Regions from separate parts of the Flintibacter sp. HCN-6482 genome, predicted to be linked through region 2. Evidence: predicted binding sites of a transcription regulator. Region 2 holds the regulator's gene; the other holds the start of a gene.

Region 1 (7,506 bases), on a different contig from region 2:
CACATCGCGGTCCACCCACTTGATGTCGGAGGAGGGGGCCAGCCAGGCATTCTCGGGAGCCTCATAGTTAGCGTTGGTGTAGCGCAGGGTGCCCTCCTGATAGGCGGCCAGAGCGGTCTGACCCTCGGCGGAGCAGATGAAGTCGATCATAGCCTTGGCGTTCTCGGGGTTGGGGCCGTTCTTGACCAGAGCCACGCCGAAAGCGGTGGCGGAGGTGCCCTCCTCGGGGTACTGCAGACGGATGTTGTCAGCGCCATCCTTGATCAGGGTAACAGCGCCGTCCTCGTAGGTCAGACCCACGGCGTACTCGCCCTGCTGGACGCTCTTGAAGCCAGCGGAGGAGGAGCCGGCGATGACCAGGTTGGGCATCAGCTTCTCGATGTAGGCCCAGGCCTCGTCGGAGTCCATGCCGTAGACGGCCATGATGTTGGACAGGTTGTTCCAGGCGGAGGAGGAGCTGTTGGGATCGGCGGTGACAATCTGACCCTTCAGCTTGGGATCCAGCAGGTCCTCGTAGGAGTTGATCTCCAGGCCCAGTTCGGCCTCCAGATCCTTGTTGATGCAGAAGACGACAGTGGACAGATGGTCCATGGAGTACAGGCCGTTGGGGGAGGTGTAGCCGGGCATATTCTCGGCATCATGCACGGAGACCCAGGACTCGAAGATGTCAGCGTAGCGGTCGCCGTCGGAGTCAGCCATGCCGCCCCAGACCAGGTCGCCCACGGGGTTGGATGCCTCACCAGTCAGACGGGTGGTCAGCTCGCCGGCGGAGCCGTTGACGACCTCCACCTCAATATCGGGGTATTTCTCATTGAAGCAGGTGATCAGAGCATCCAGGTCGGGGTCGGTCATGGAGGAGTAGAGGACCAGGTCGCCGGACAGCTCAACGGGCTCCTCGGCGCTGGAGCCGGCACCAGTGCTGGTGCTGGATCCGGTGCTGGGGGTGGAGGTTCCGCCGCTCTTGTTGTCATCGCTGGAGCCACAGGCAACCAGAGACAGGGCCATGGCAGAGGCCAGGGCAAGGGCAAGTAACTTTTTCATGGTTCATTCTCCTTTTCATTCTTCTCAGAATAAGGTGTATACTTACATGCGGCAGGGCCGCAGATAAGCCGGGAAGGGGGTTAGAGACGGACGTCTTCCGACTTGGTCACAGCCAGATAGATGAGCAGGGAGATGGTGGTGATCAGCGTCAGGATGGCGGCGAAGGCGGCGGCCAGACCGTAGTTGCCTCGGCTGATGGCCACATAGGTGGACATAGTCAGGGTAATGCTCTTCTGGTTATATAGGATGATGGAGGAGGAAAGCTCCGTCACAATGGCTACCCAGCTGAGGATGGCGCCGGAGAAGATGCCGTTTGCCATCATGGGGACGGTGATCTTTACGAAGGTCTTGGCCTTGGAGGCGCCTAGGCTGATGGCTGCTTCCTCGATACTCATGGAGATCTGCATCAGCGTGGCCGTTGCTGAACGGATGGTGTAGGGCAGACGGCGGATGACCAGGGCGATGATCATGATGGTCATGGTACCGGTGAGGGCAAAGGGCTTCTTGCCAAAAGCAATCAGCAGGGCCAAGCCAATGACAGCGCCTGGCATAATGTAGGGCAGCATAGACAGAGTATCGATGGTGTTGTTCAGGGCGCTGGAGCGGCGGACCACCAGATAGGCGATGAGCACCGCGATCACGATGATGATGACCAGTGCCAGGATACCCATAACGGTGGTGTTTTTAATAGAGCGGCCCAGCAGCTTCTTGGTGGCGGCCTCGTAGTTGCCCAGAGAGAAGCCGGGCTTGAAGACAGCGCCAGAGCAGTTGCGGAAGGACAGGTAGATAATGTACAGCTGGGGCAGGAAGGCCACAGCCACCAGCACATAGCAGTACAGATGCATCAGGAAACCGGACAGGCCCTTGGCGTCCTTCTTTTCCACGGGGTGCAGGGCGTTCATGGAAAACTTGAAGCGGCTGGTGGCGAACTTCTGAATGCCGAAGACCACAGCGGTGATAATGACCGCAATCATAGCAAGGGCTGCGGCGAAGTTGAAGTTCTGGCCGCCCTCACCCAGGTACTGGTTGTAGATCAGCACGGGGAAGGTCTGGAAGCCCTCGCCCATGAGCATAGGGGTGCCGAAGTCGGCAAAGGCCTGCATGAACACCATCAGGCCGGCGGCTAGGATGGTGGGCATGGACAGAGCCAGCACGATGCGGAACAGACGGCTGACACCAGTGCAGCCCATGTTGGCGGAGGCCTCCATCAAGGTGTTGTCGATATTCTTGAATGCGCCGTTCATATAGATGAACACCAGGGGGAAGAACTTGAGCGACTGGACCAACAAGATACCTTTAAAGCCATAGATGCTTCCAATGTCAATGCCTAGACCAAGCAGGAACTGGGTAATGACGCCGGAACGGCCCAACAACATGATCCAGGAGTAGGCCCCGATGAAGGGGGCGGACATGGAGCACAAGATGGAGATGACAAACAGGGCTTTGGCGCCCTTGATCTTATAAAAGGAGTAAAAATAGGCGATAGGGATGCCCAGGATCAGGGAGACTGCGGTGACGGAGACGGTCACCAGCATACTGTTGACCATGGTGTCTGTGTAGTAGGACTTGCTGAAAAATTTGGTGAACTCCGCCAGGGAGAACTGGCCCTCGGGTGTGATGACTGACTGCTTCAGCAGACCAAACATGGGGTAGACCAGGAAGAGCAGGAAGGTGGCCAGCAGGACCAGAGAGACCACCGTCCATAGCTCAAACTTTTTCTTTTTTACTGTCATACTATGCGCCCTCCTCTGTCAGGATGCAGCGCAGTCGTTGCACACGCCGGTGAGGATATTGGCGGAGCCATCGGCGGTGAACACATTGACTTTTTCTGTGTTTAGCTGCAGCTTAATGTGAGTGCCAGGGCGGATGATGCTGTCGATAGAGGACTCCTGGATGATCTCCACTTCCTCGCCGGAATCCAAATGGACAAAATAGTGTGTGTTCAGGCCGAGGAACACACAGTCATCCACCACTCCGTCAATGCCATCCACAGTGGCATCCTGGGTGAGCAGGAATTCCTCCGGCCGGACGGACATGATCACGTCCTGGTTCTGGCGGTATTGGTCCATCACGTTCTGGATCTCGGCCCGATGCCCCTTCTGCGTAAGCAGATAGGTTCTGCCGCCCTCGACTACCAGCTTGGCGTTCATCACATTGGAGCGGCCAATAAAGGTAGATACGAACAAGTTGGCAGGCCGCTGGTAGATATTCTTGGGCGTTCCGACATGCTGGATAACGCCATCCTTCATGACAGCGATCCGGTCGGAAACGGCCATGGCCTCCTCCTGGTCATGGGTGACGTAAACAGTAGTGATATTGACGCTGTGCTGGATGTTCTTGATGACGGTCCGCATCTCCACCCGGAGCTTGGCGTCCAGATTGGAGAGCGGTTCATCAAAAAGCAGAACGTCGGGCTGGATACACAGGGCACGAGCTAGAGCAACACGCTGCTGCTGTCCGCCAGACAGACGTTCCGGCAGGCGGTCGGCATACTGGTCAATCTGCATCAGCTTCATGAACTCGTCGGTTTTGGAGGCAATTTCAGCTTTTGGGAGCTTTTTGTTCTTCAGACCGAACTCCACATTTTTACGCACAGTCATGTGGGGGAAGATGGCGTAGTTTTGAAACACCATGCCAATGTTGCGTTTAGCGGGATCCAGGTCATTGATGCGTCGATTGCTGAAATAGAAGTCTCCTCCCTCGATGGAGTTAAAACCGGCGATCATCCGAAGCAGGGTGGTTTTACCACAGCCAGAGGGCCCCAGCAGAGTGAAGAATTCTCCCTCCTTGATATCTAGGTTCAGGTCAGGGATTATCACATTCTCCCCGTACTTCTTTAAGGCGTGCTTGATCGAAATGGTCACACTCACAGTACATTCTCCTCTCAAATACACACATGGCCGGCAGGCGGTCTGCTTTTTGTCTGTATCTGCTTTTTTATCTTTTAATGGCGGATCATCCGCCGGACGCGCATAAAAGTGAGCCGGTTCCGGATCAGAGGGGAGGCCTCCAAAATCAGTTCCAGAGCCGCTTCAGGGACGCCCAGGTCAGACAGGGAGGCACTTGCCTTCAGGTCCGTTAAAAACTGATGGATCTGAGCGGCGGGAGGGATTTTCGCAATGATTTGCCGTATCTGAGGCCACTGCTGTATCAGCCGCTCCGGCGTTACCTGGGCCAGACAGTCATGGAGGTTTTCCTCCCGGCAGGCGGAGAAAAGCCTGGGGCCAAACACTTCCATCAGCCGCTCATCTGACACAGGGGCATAGGGCAGCGCCAGTGAGGCGATGTTCTCTATCTGGGATAGGCGCTGATATTCCTGAGCGATGAGAAGCGTGCCGACGCCAACCTTCTCTCCGTGGAGAGCGCTGCTATGAGTGCGCAGGGCCGCTGGCTCCACCTCAATGAAATGGGATACATGGTGTTCCGCTCCAGAGGCAGGGCGGGAGGTGCCAATCATCTGCATGGCAAGTCCGCTCATCAAAAGCCCGTAGACTACCGCCTCGTAAGCGGCGGAGCCGCCGCTGCGCAGGTCGCGGCATCTGGTCCAAATGCTGTCAACAGCATCCTCCATAATTTGATAGATGACTGGGCAAAGCTTTTCTCCAGTGAGGAGATGGGAGATGCGCCAATCAGTCAAAGCAATGAATTTGCCCAGCATATCGCCAATCCCGCTTGCGGTGAGCCGCCAGGGGGCGGCGGAGATCACATCAAGATCGGCCACGACAAGGAGCGGTGCCTGACAGGGTATCGTTTTTTTATATCCATGCCAAGTCATGGCCGCCACATTGGAGCAGAAACCATCGCAACTGGCGGCGGTAGGGATAGAAATGAATGGAATACCCCGCTCCGTCGAGCAATAGCGGGTGATATCGTGGACAGTACCCCCGCCAATGGCCAGCATCACTTGAATATCTGGTTCCAGACGAGCTAACACGCTGGCGGTAGAGTTCTCATCGGCATGGAGCCCAGAGGGGGATAGGATGATTTCCTGCTCCGCTCTAGGGTGTATGGAATTTGGGATGGCGCGGTAAGTATTTTCATCGTAGACCGCACAACGCTTTCCAACAACGGGAATGCTGGAAAGAATTTCCTCCAGATGGAAAAGAGCCCCTTCCTGAATGACACATATCTGGGTCGCAAGGAGGTGTTCCCCGCCGCAAGAGCAGGGTCCGCTCAAATGGTTGGCGTCTATTTTCACATTTCAGGACCTCCTGGGTATTCGAACAGAAACGAAAGGGAAACAAGACAAGCGCATTGACTTCAACATTTCCTTTTGTTAATATATAAACAAAAGGGAGGAAAATGGCTCGTGATTTGTACATATTTTATAGCCACTATAATAACTGAAGTGAGCATTTCTGTCAACAGTGTTAATATAGAACAATAAAAAATCATTTTCGCTCATGGAGAAGGGGACTATGCTGAAAGAAGAACGACATCAAAAACTACTAAAGGTCCTGGCGGAGAAGGAATTTGCCACGGTAGAGGAACTGAGCAAAAGCCTTTTGGTTAGTATGCCTACTATCCGGCGTGATCTGACTGAGCTGGCCCGCCGAAAGCTGATCATTCGCAATCACGGCGGAGCTATGCACATTCCGACGGAGAATGTGATAGCTCCGGTGGACTTCCGAAAGAGCGTCAACTACAAGAAAAAGAATCTTTTGGCCCGGGAGGCCGTAAAATTTGCTCTTAACAATATGGTGGTCTTTCTCGACGGTTCCACCACTGCTTCTTATCTGTGCGACTATTTAAAAGGGCGTCCTGATATCATTGTCATTACCAACAGCTTGACGACTGGCGCCCATTTGAAAAGCCTGGGCCTGCGAACCTACTGCCTTGGGGGCGAGGTAATCGGAAGCTCCTCCTCTGTGGGGGGGGCCATGGCCATTGAAACAGCCGCGAACTTTAATATCGACGTAATGTTCTTCTCAGCATCAGGAGTAAATGAGAAGGGAATGATCGTGGATACCTCAGAGAAAGAAACGGAGTTGAGGGCTTTCCTGCTGAAAAACGCGGCGGTCAGCGTGTTTCTATGCGATGGGAGTAAATTTGGCCACTCAGCGGTATATAATATCGCGTCTCTATCAGAGATAGACTATATGATTACCGACAGCCCGGTGCCAGAATCTTATCCTTCCCCCAAAAAGGAAATAATCTTAGTTGAGGAGAAGTGAACAGGCAGAAGGGCGGATCAAGCGCGTTTTGAGACAAAAAAGGCGGTGGAGCTGGAACACCTGTCCGGGTGATCCGCTCCGCCGCCTGTTTATGTTCCGTCCTGAGAGGCGACCAGGATGCCCCGACGGGGCAATGGGTAGGCGGGGGGGAGCGGGGAATCGGTGACCATATAGTCCACCTGATCTAAAGAAGCGACCCGAAAAATGGATCCCTTGCCAAATTTGCTCCCATCACACAAAAAGACGCTTGTGATCGGCCGGCGAAGAAGGTGGCGGCGCAGAAGCGTTTCCTCCTCAGAGGGATCAACAATGGCCCCTTTGGGCTCTACACCATAACAGGAGAAAAAAAGCATATCAATATGAAAGCGGTCCAAAGAGTCATAGGATATCTTGCCCCCGGCCGCAGTAGAACTGCCAAAAAAGCGGCCGCCAGTATAATAGGTTCGGATCCCCCTCTGTGTAAGTTGTACCGCGGCGGAAACCCCGTTTGTGAGTACAGTCAGATCCAAACTGGGACTGAAGCAGTCAATGAGATAGCCAGTGGTGGAGGAGGCGTCCAAAAAGAGAAAGGTATGTGGGCGGACTAGCTCCATGGCCCGGTGGGCGATGGCGGCTTTGGCCTTGGCGTGGATGGTCCGGCGGATATCCAGCGGCATACTGGTCCTGTCAGCGGAGATGCGCATTGCCCCGCCATTGCCACGGATAATCAACATCTGTTCTTCCAGCTCCCTTAAGTCTCGATAGACCGTGGGGGGACTGATAAAGAAGTGGCGGCTCAGGGTATCTACGGTGACAAAGCTGTGGTCATTTAAGAAATCCAGGATGTTTAGCAACCGGTCCTTTCTCGACATAATCATTTCCTCTTGAACATTTGTGATTGTTTTTGCTTTTTTGCGCCGGTCATTGACAAAAATGCACAATAGTGTATAGTTTCAGTATAAATGAAATAACAGAAAAATGCAAGCGGCTGGGAGGAGAAAAAGTGGGGAAAAGGATCCAGATGATCGCCTTTGATATGGACGGTACGATAACGCAGCACAAATGCCCTTTAGGGGAGGAGAATAAAAAAGTGCTGGATCGTCTAGCCCAGCTCTACCGGCTGCTAATTGTGGGGGCCGGTTCAGGCTCCAGGATTTTTCGACAGATGGGCGGCTATCCCATTGATATCCTGGCCAATTACGGGATGCAGGAATGGGAATACTGTCAGGAACGAGGAGAGATGGAGGTAGTCCGGAACATATCGGTGCGCTGTGACCGGGAGTCGGTTGACCGGCGAATGGACCAGCTGCGC
Region 2 (7,506 bases):
GTGTTTTATTCCTCCCTGGACCTGAAGATGGTGCTCCTCTCTGCTGCGGTCTGCTATGTGGTCCTCACAGCTGTCTTTCAACGAATTGGCAGGCATAATTCCTTGACAGGAGAACTCCTTCAGGCGAAACTGCGGCTTGGGAAACGGACGGCGGAGTTCACCGCCCTGGTGGATACTGGGAATACCCTGACAGACCCGGTGTCGGGACGGCCTGTGATGGTGGCGGAGGGAGACAGTGTGTCCGGTCTGTTTCCAGAGTGCCGCAGGCCGCGGGCGGCCGACCTTATGGATCCAGCCGGTGCTATGGCCAGGCTTGGAACCGGGGAGTGGAAGGGACGTTTTCGCCTGTTACCCTACCGTGCGGTAGGGGTGGACAGAGGACTGCTGTTGGCCTTGAAGGTGGACAGCCTGAATCTGGGTGGAAAGGAGCGTGGGCCGCTTCTGGTGGCCCTGTCCCCCACTCCTGTGTCAGACGGAGGAGGGTACCGGGCTTTGATCGGGCCCCTGGATGGAAAGGACGAGTGCACATGAGCATGAGAGAGATTATTTGGAAACTGCGGGACCGTTTGGAAAGCCTGCTGACTAGTCTGGGGCTGTCCCTGCCCGGCAAGGTGATGTATATAGGGGGGAGCGACACCCTGCCCGCCCCCTTGGAAAGAGAGGCGGAGGCGGAGCTCATCGCCCGGCTGGAGCGGGGAGACCGGGGGGCGAGAGACCTGCTCATTGAGCACAATCTCCGGCTGGTGGCCTATATCGCCCGCCGGTTTGAGAATACCGGCATCAATATTGAGGACCTCATCTCCATTGGGACCATTGGGCTCATTAAGGCGGTGGGCACCTACCAGCCGGCCAAAAGCATCAAATTGGCAACTTATGCCAGCCGCTGCATTGAAAATGAAATCCTGATGTATTTGAGAAAGACAGCGAATCAGAAGACAGAGCTGTCCTTTGACGAGCCCTTGAATACCGACTGGGACGGAAACGAGCTGCTGCTGTCCGACATTCTGGGGACCGATGGGGACCTGGTCATGCGGCCCATCGAGGCGGACGTGGACCGCCAGCTGCTGCGCCAGGCCATGGACCGGCTGGAGCCCCGGGAGAGGCAGATTATTACCATGCGCTTTGGGCTGGACGGCCGCCCAGAGCGGACACAGAAGGAGGTGGCGGACCAGCTGGGCATCTCACAGTCCTATATCTCACGGCTGGAGAAGCGGATCATCGCCCGGCTGAAGAAGGAGATCGTCCGCATGATGTGAGGGCAAACTGTACAGAAGCTGGCTGCTTATCGTTGACCATTTTTATAAATTGTGAAAAACCTCTGGTAAAAGTCGGAGAGATGTGGTATAGTAAGGCCGAGAAATATCCCAGGAGATCTGAGGGGCGGAAGACTTTGATTTCCTGGGATATGTTCTGCTTCGCGCAAATTATGACAGGAAGAGAGAAAGGGAGATGTCGTTATGTATGATGCGTTCGCGGGCTTAATCAGTCAGATCAGCGGTTTCATGTACAGTTACCTGTTGATCGTCATGCTGCTGGGCGTAGGCCTGTACTTCACCTTCCGGAGCAAGTTTGTCCAGCTGCGCCTGCTGCCGGAGTCGATTCGCGTGGTAGGAGAAAAGACGGGGGATCAGCACTCGGTTTCCGCATTTGAGGCGCTGATGGTATCCACAGCCAGCCGCGTGGGTACCGGAAATATTGTAGGTGTGGCCAATGCCATCGCCATCGGCGGCTATGGCGCCGTGTTCTGGATGTGGCTGATCGCCATTGTGGGAGGCGCGACTGCCTTTGTAGAGAGCACGCTGGCCCAGATCTATAAGAAAAAGGACCCGGAGGGCGGCAGCTATGGTGGTCCGTCCTACTACATTCAGGCGGCTCTTAAGAGCCGGGTGCTGGGCGTTGTCTTCGCCATCGCCCTCATCGCCACCTATGCCGGTGGTTTCAATATGCTGGCCTCCTACAACCTGATTAGCAGCTTTACCAGCTATGACTTCTACGCCAGTGCCGGCACCTTTACCCTGGGCGGCAAAGAGTACAGCGTTGTGGCCGTGGTGGGCGGCGTGATCCTGGCCATCCTGGTGGCCATCTGTGTACTGGGCGGCGGCAAGCGGATCGTCAAGGTTACCGGCGTTTTGGTCCCTGTCATGGGTGTGTTGTATATCCTGATGGCCCTGGTGGTCATGGTGATGAATCTGAATATGATCCCCAGTGTCCTGGGCCGCATTTTCAGCGAGGCATTTGATTTCGGAGCCATGTTCGGCGGTGCCGTGGGCTTTGGTTCCTCGGCCATCATGCAGGGCATTAAGCGTGGCCTGTACTCCAACGAGGCCGGTGTGGGTTCCGCCCCCAACGCCGCCGCGGCCGCTGACGTATCCCACCCCGTCAAGCAGGGATTGGTCCAGATGCTGTCCGTCTTTATTGACACCATCCTGGTCTGTACCGCCACGGCCATGATGTGCCTGTGTACCGGCATCGATATCAAGGGCGGACTGGAGGGTGCGCCCCTGGTCCAGGCGTCTCTGGCTACTACCTTCGGCGCGGTAGGCCCCTACTTTATCACCTTTGCGCTGCTGCTCTTCGCTTTCACTACCCTGCTGGGCAACTTGTTCTACTGTGAGGGCTGTTTGAACTACATCGCTAACCGCAAGCTGGGAAGCGTGCCGATGACTGTGTTCCGGCTTATCGCTTGCGGGCTGGTTTTTGTAGGGGCCCAGTTGTCCTTTGGCTTGGTCTGGGACCTGGCCGATGTGCTCATGGGCATTATGGCCATCATCAACCTGCCGGTCATTGTCATTTTGGGCCGTACAGCTATGCGGGCCCTTCAGGACTACATGGAACAGCGCAGGGCGGGCAAGAACCCTGTATTCAAAGCCTCCAGCATCGGCCTGAAGGAAAAAACTGATTTTTGGAACTGAATCTGGCAGGCTTTCTGCCAATAAAAGGCCCAGGGACGACGAATCGTCCCTGGGTCTTTTGAGTCGTAAAAGGATTTGACACAAGGGGGGGCAATCAGGTAAACTATATAAAAACATCATATCCAGTGGCCTCCGCTGTATAGGGGAGGTTGTGCAGATGAGGCGAAAGCTATGAAACGAAATACCCGAGTATCAACGGCGGTGATACGCCGCCTGCCCAGATACTACCGACAGCTCTCAGAGCTTCAGGAGTCCGGCGTTGTCCGGATATCCTCCAATGCCTTAGGGAAATCCATGGGACTGACCGCTTCTCAAATCCGCCAAGATTTGTTCTGCTTCGGTGGTTTTGGGCAGCAGGGCTATGGATATAAGGTGGACAGCCTGAAAGAGGAGATCGGTGATATTTTGGGCATTAATCAGGGCCATACCATTGTGGTGCTGGGGACCGGCAACCTAGGCCGGGCTATCATAGAAAATTTTAAATTTTCCAGTAACGGCTTTCAGCTTTTGGCCGCTTTTGACGTAAATGAGCGGGTGGTGGGGACCAGAATCGCTGGGGTGCCTGTCTATCATGCGGATTCCCTGGAGGCCTTTTTGGGGGAAAACCAAGTGAGCGTAGGCCTGCTGACAGTGCCCATCGCCGCTGCCCAGGAGATGGGGGACCGGCTGGTGGCCGCCGGAGTTCGCGGCATCTGGAATTTTACAAACTATGAGATATCCTGTGTTCGGGATGATGTGGTGGTGGAATCGGTCCATTTTTCTGACAGCCTTTTGGCTCTGAGCTACATGATTACCCAGCGGGAGGATCGGGAGGAAGAGAAGAAGGGGGAGCCACAATGAGAAGGCCTGTGATCGGCCTGCTGTGCGGTGTGATGCTGCTGGGTATGCTGGCCTGCGGCGCTTATGCCCTTTCGGGGGGCGACAGCCTGATCAGCCTCAGCTATCTGACCGGGACTTTTGTGCCAAAGGCTGTGTCTACTGGAAACGAAGCTGCGGAAAAAGCCTTACAGGGCACTTACGAGGAGAGCAAAAAAGGCCTCGATAACCTGCATCAGGGCTATCTGGCGCAACTGGCCGGCGAAGAGAGCGGCGCATACAGCGCCACGCTCCAGGCCAGAGATTGGTCGGATGGCGATGAGATGACACTGACCACTGGGGCTGGAGTCATGTTGATGAACGGAGCCGCCTCCGTTTCTCACGACGGGGCTTTCATAGATGTGACAGACGGAATAGAGCTGGCCTCCGGGGCCCGCCTGACCTCCGGACACCGCTACCTGGTGGGAGAGAATACTGTGGCCAGTGTAACGGTCCTGTCCGGGGCGGCCCAGTTGGGGCTCCAGGGCGTCTATGCCCTGGAAGACGGCAGAGAGGATCCGACGCCCTTCTATGATGTGTGCCAGACGGATTGGTACTACGCTCCCGTAGATTATGTGTACCGAAACACACTGTTTTCTGGGATGGACGAGCACCACTTTGGACCGAGTTCAGCTATGAACCGAGCTATGCTGATGACGGTGCTCTACCAGATGGCTGGAGCGCCGAAAGAGGAACTGGAGCGCGCCAGTGTCACCTTTGCCGACGTGCCGGAGAGTGCCTGGTATGCCCCTTATGTGAAGTGGGGCGCGGAGCAGGGAATTACAGCTGGAACAGGAGCAGACACCTTCAGCCCGGAGCAGCAAGTGACCCGCCAGCAGGTGGCGGCGCTGCTGTACAGCTTCACCACGAGTTACCTTGGGCTGGAAGCGGCTGAGGGGGCCGACCTGTCCGGGTATCAGGACCTGGGGCAGGCCAGCGACTGGGCTCATAATGCCCTGTCCTGGGCTGTGGCGGAGGGAATCATCAGCAGTTCTTCTGCCGACAGCCTGACGCTCAGTCCACAAAAGAGCGCTAACCGGGCTGAAGTGGCCACGATGCTGCGTGCCTTCGCGGAAAAAATTATCTGACATAGGCAGAACCCATCCGCCCCCTCCGCATATGATGAGATTGAGAGCGGCAAACAGCCCCTCTCAGAACTTCATATCAGGAGGTACTTCAAATGGGGTGCTGCAATAACGGTTGGGGCGGCGGAGGCTGCCTGTGGATCATCATTCTGATCATCATCCTGTTCTGCTGCGGCGGCTGGGGCAATAGCTGTGGCTGCAACAATGGCTGTGGCTGTAACAATAACAACGGCTGCGGCTGTGGCTGCTGACCAGGCGATCCAGATTGATCGGGAGGCGCGGACCTGAGAGGGCCCGCGCCTTTTTTATGGTCAACGCGGACAAGCCTGTGCCTGGGGTGCGGCTATGGAAGAGAAGGAAATGCCGGTGGGGTGAAATCCTTTGGGAGAGGGGGAAGAATGCTCGGGAAACAGGTCGTTTTTTTCGAAATCAATCTTGCAATTTTTCCATAAAAGGTGTATGATAAAGCCCGCAAGCAGAACCGACGGACTTGTTTTACAGGAGAAACGGGGTCCGGCGGGTTTTGTCGTGCGTCCGCTGAACTCGGACGCCGCGGGGCATGGGTATGATAGAGGGGCGGGGTCCCCCAGTGGTTTCCAGTTCCTGTCAGGAGGGAAGAGGGGGACCGTATAAAATGCGTGTCCAGGCTCCACAGTTCCAGCGATTGCAGTATAGGGAGGTCGAAATCTGAATGAGTAAATTTCTCAAACGTTCCGCGCAAGGTGCGGGAGTCCCTCATGAAAAAAGGACTTCCAACCTTGAAACGGTAGTGATGCCGCTGCCGTCTAAGATCGTTCTGTCCATGGGACAGCACATTGGCGCTCCGGCTGCCCCCGCCGTGGCCAAGGGCGATCAGGTGTATGTAGGTACCGTGGTAGGCAAGGCCGGAGGCTTCGTGTCCAGCGACATCCACTCCGGCGTATCCGGCACCGTGGACAGCATCGTCACCATTACCGCTCCCAATGGCGCGGCCCAGACCGCCGTGGTCATCATTCCAGACGGGGAGCAGAAGGTGGACCCCGCCGTGGCGCCCCCGGTGGTGACAGACCTAAAGTCTTTCCAGGACGCCATCCGGGCCAGTGGCCTGGTTGGACTGGGCGGAGCCGGCTTCCCCACTGCGGTCAAGCTGGCGCCTAAGAATCTGGATGAGATCGACACTCTGGTGATCAATGGCGCTGAGTGTGAGCCGTACATCACTTCTGACAACCGCTGCCTGATCGAGGACACCCACTTCATCCTGGGCGGTATCAAGGCAGTCATGAAGTATCTGGATATCAAAAAGTGCATCATCGGCATCGAGGGCAATAAGCCCCAGGCAATCGCTAAGATGAAGGATGCCATTGATATGCCCGGTGTCGAGGTCAAGGAGCTGCCCTGCCGCTATCCCCAGGGCGCTGAGAAAGTCCTGATTGAGAATTGCACCGGACGGGAAGTTCCCTTCCCCGGCCTGCCCTCTGACGTGGGGGTTATCGTCATGAACGTTACCTCTGTGGCCTTTGTGGGCAAGTATCTGGAGACCGGCATGCCTCTGGTCACCAAGCGCCTCACGGTGGACGGCGACATCGTCAAAGAGCCCAAGAACGTCGAGGTCATCATCGGCACTCCTGTCCAGGAGCTGCTGGATTTCTGCGGCGGCTTTACCGACGAGCCCGGCAAGGTGCTCTATGGTGGCCCTATGATGGGCAACTGCATCGCTGATCTGTCCCAGCCGGTCCTGAAAAACAACAACGCTGTTCTGGCCTTCTCCAAGAAGTGGGCCCACATCCCCAAGGCCACAAACTGCATCCACTGTGGCCGGTGTACCAACGCCTGCCCTCTGGGCCTGTCCGCCAAGGAGATCGTCCAGGCCTATAACGACGGCAACGTGGAACTGCTCCAGCAGCTCAACGCCGACCTGTGCATGAGCTGCGGCACTTGTTCCTTTGTCTGCCCCGCAAAGCGGCCTCTGGCACCCTCCATCGCCCTGGCCAAGATCATGATGAAGAATGGAGGTAAGAAGTGATGGCCAACAAACTGATTGTCACCGCCGCGCCCCATATCACCAGCGCGGACTCCACCCAGAAGATCATGCAGCGGGTCTGTATTGCCCTGGTGCCCACGCTGATCGCTTCTGTGTTTATTTTTGGAATTAATTCCCTTATCCTTACCGCTATCACCGTAGCCGCCTGTGTTTTCTTTGAGTGGGGCTACTGCAAGATGGTGGGCCGTGAGGTACCCATCGCTGATTTCTCCGCCGTCGTGACTGGCCTCCTGCTGGCCTTTAACCTGCCCGCCAGCCTGCCTTGGTGGATGGCTATCGTGGGTGCCTTTATCGCCATCGTTATCGTGAAGCAGCTCTTCGGCGGCATGGGCTACAACTTCGCCAATCCCGCCATTGTGGCCCGTATCGCTCTTGCGGTTGGCTTTGCCAGCCGTATGGCCAGCTACCCCAAGCCTGAGAATGGGATTGACGCTCTGGCCTCCGCTACTCCGCTGGCCGTTTTTGACCAGCTGGGCTCCAGTGAGTATGTGACTTTGCTGCTGGGCAATCACGGCGGCGTCCTGGGCGAGACCTGCGCCATCACGATTCTGATCGGCGGCATCTATCTAATCGCTACCAAGGTCATTAGCCCGGTCATCCCGGTTACTTATCTGGCCACTGTGGCCGTCCTGTC

What was found. The regulator Rex, encoded in region 2, represses fermentation and respiration genes when NADH is low (regulators of the CRP and FNR family bind a similar motif). The targets are predictions, from matches to a motif close to ATTGTTAANNNNTTAACAAT.
Region 1: a site for Rex is predicted at 5,314-5,333, ahead of WKS99_RS13160 (sn-glycerol-1-phosphate dehydrogenase). Genes of this name have one in related genera too.

What each region holds. Positions count from the first base shown of each region.
Region 1 covers NZ_JBBKBK010000006.1:13,162-20,667, forward strand. Annotated here, with positions in the region: gene WKS99_RS13145 (extracellular solute-binding protein) at 1-1,041, opposite strand, end outside; gene WKS99_RS13150 (ABC transporter permease) at 1,122-2,774, opposite strand; gene WKS99_RS13155 (ABC transporter ATP-binding protein) at 2,793-3,911, opposite strand; gene WKS99_RS13160 (sn-glycerol-1-phosphate dehydrogenase) at 3,986-5,239, opposite strand; gene WKS99_RS13165 (DeoR/GlpR family DNA-binding transcription regulator) at 5,460-6,215, shown strand; gene WKS99_RS13170 (DeoR/GlpR family DNA-binding transcription regulator) at 6,305-7,066, opposite strand; gene WKS99_RS13175 (phosphomannomutase) at 7,198-7,506, shown strand, end outside.
Region 2 covers NZ_JBBKBK010000002.1:784,918-792,423, reverse strand. Annotated here, with positions in the region: gene WKS99_RS08915 (sigma-E processing peptidase SpoIIGA) at 1-531, shown strand, start outside; gene sigE (RNA polymerase sporulation sigma factor SigE) at 528-1,256, shown strand; gene WKS99_RS08905 (alanine/glycine:cation symporter family protein) at 1,458-2,912, shown strand; gene WKS99_RS08900 (redox-sensing transcriptional repressor Rex) at 3,084-3,752, shown strand; gene WKS99_RS08895 (S-layer homology domain-containing protein) at 3,749-4,855, shown strand; gene WKS99_RS08890 (hypothetical protein) at 4,948-5,103, shown strand; gene rsxC (electron transport complex subunit RsxC) at 5,544-6,854, shown strand; gene WKS99_RS08880 (RnfABCDGE type electron transport complex subunit D) at 6,854-7,506, shown strand, end outside.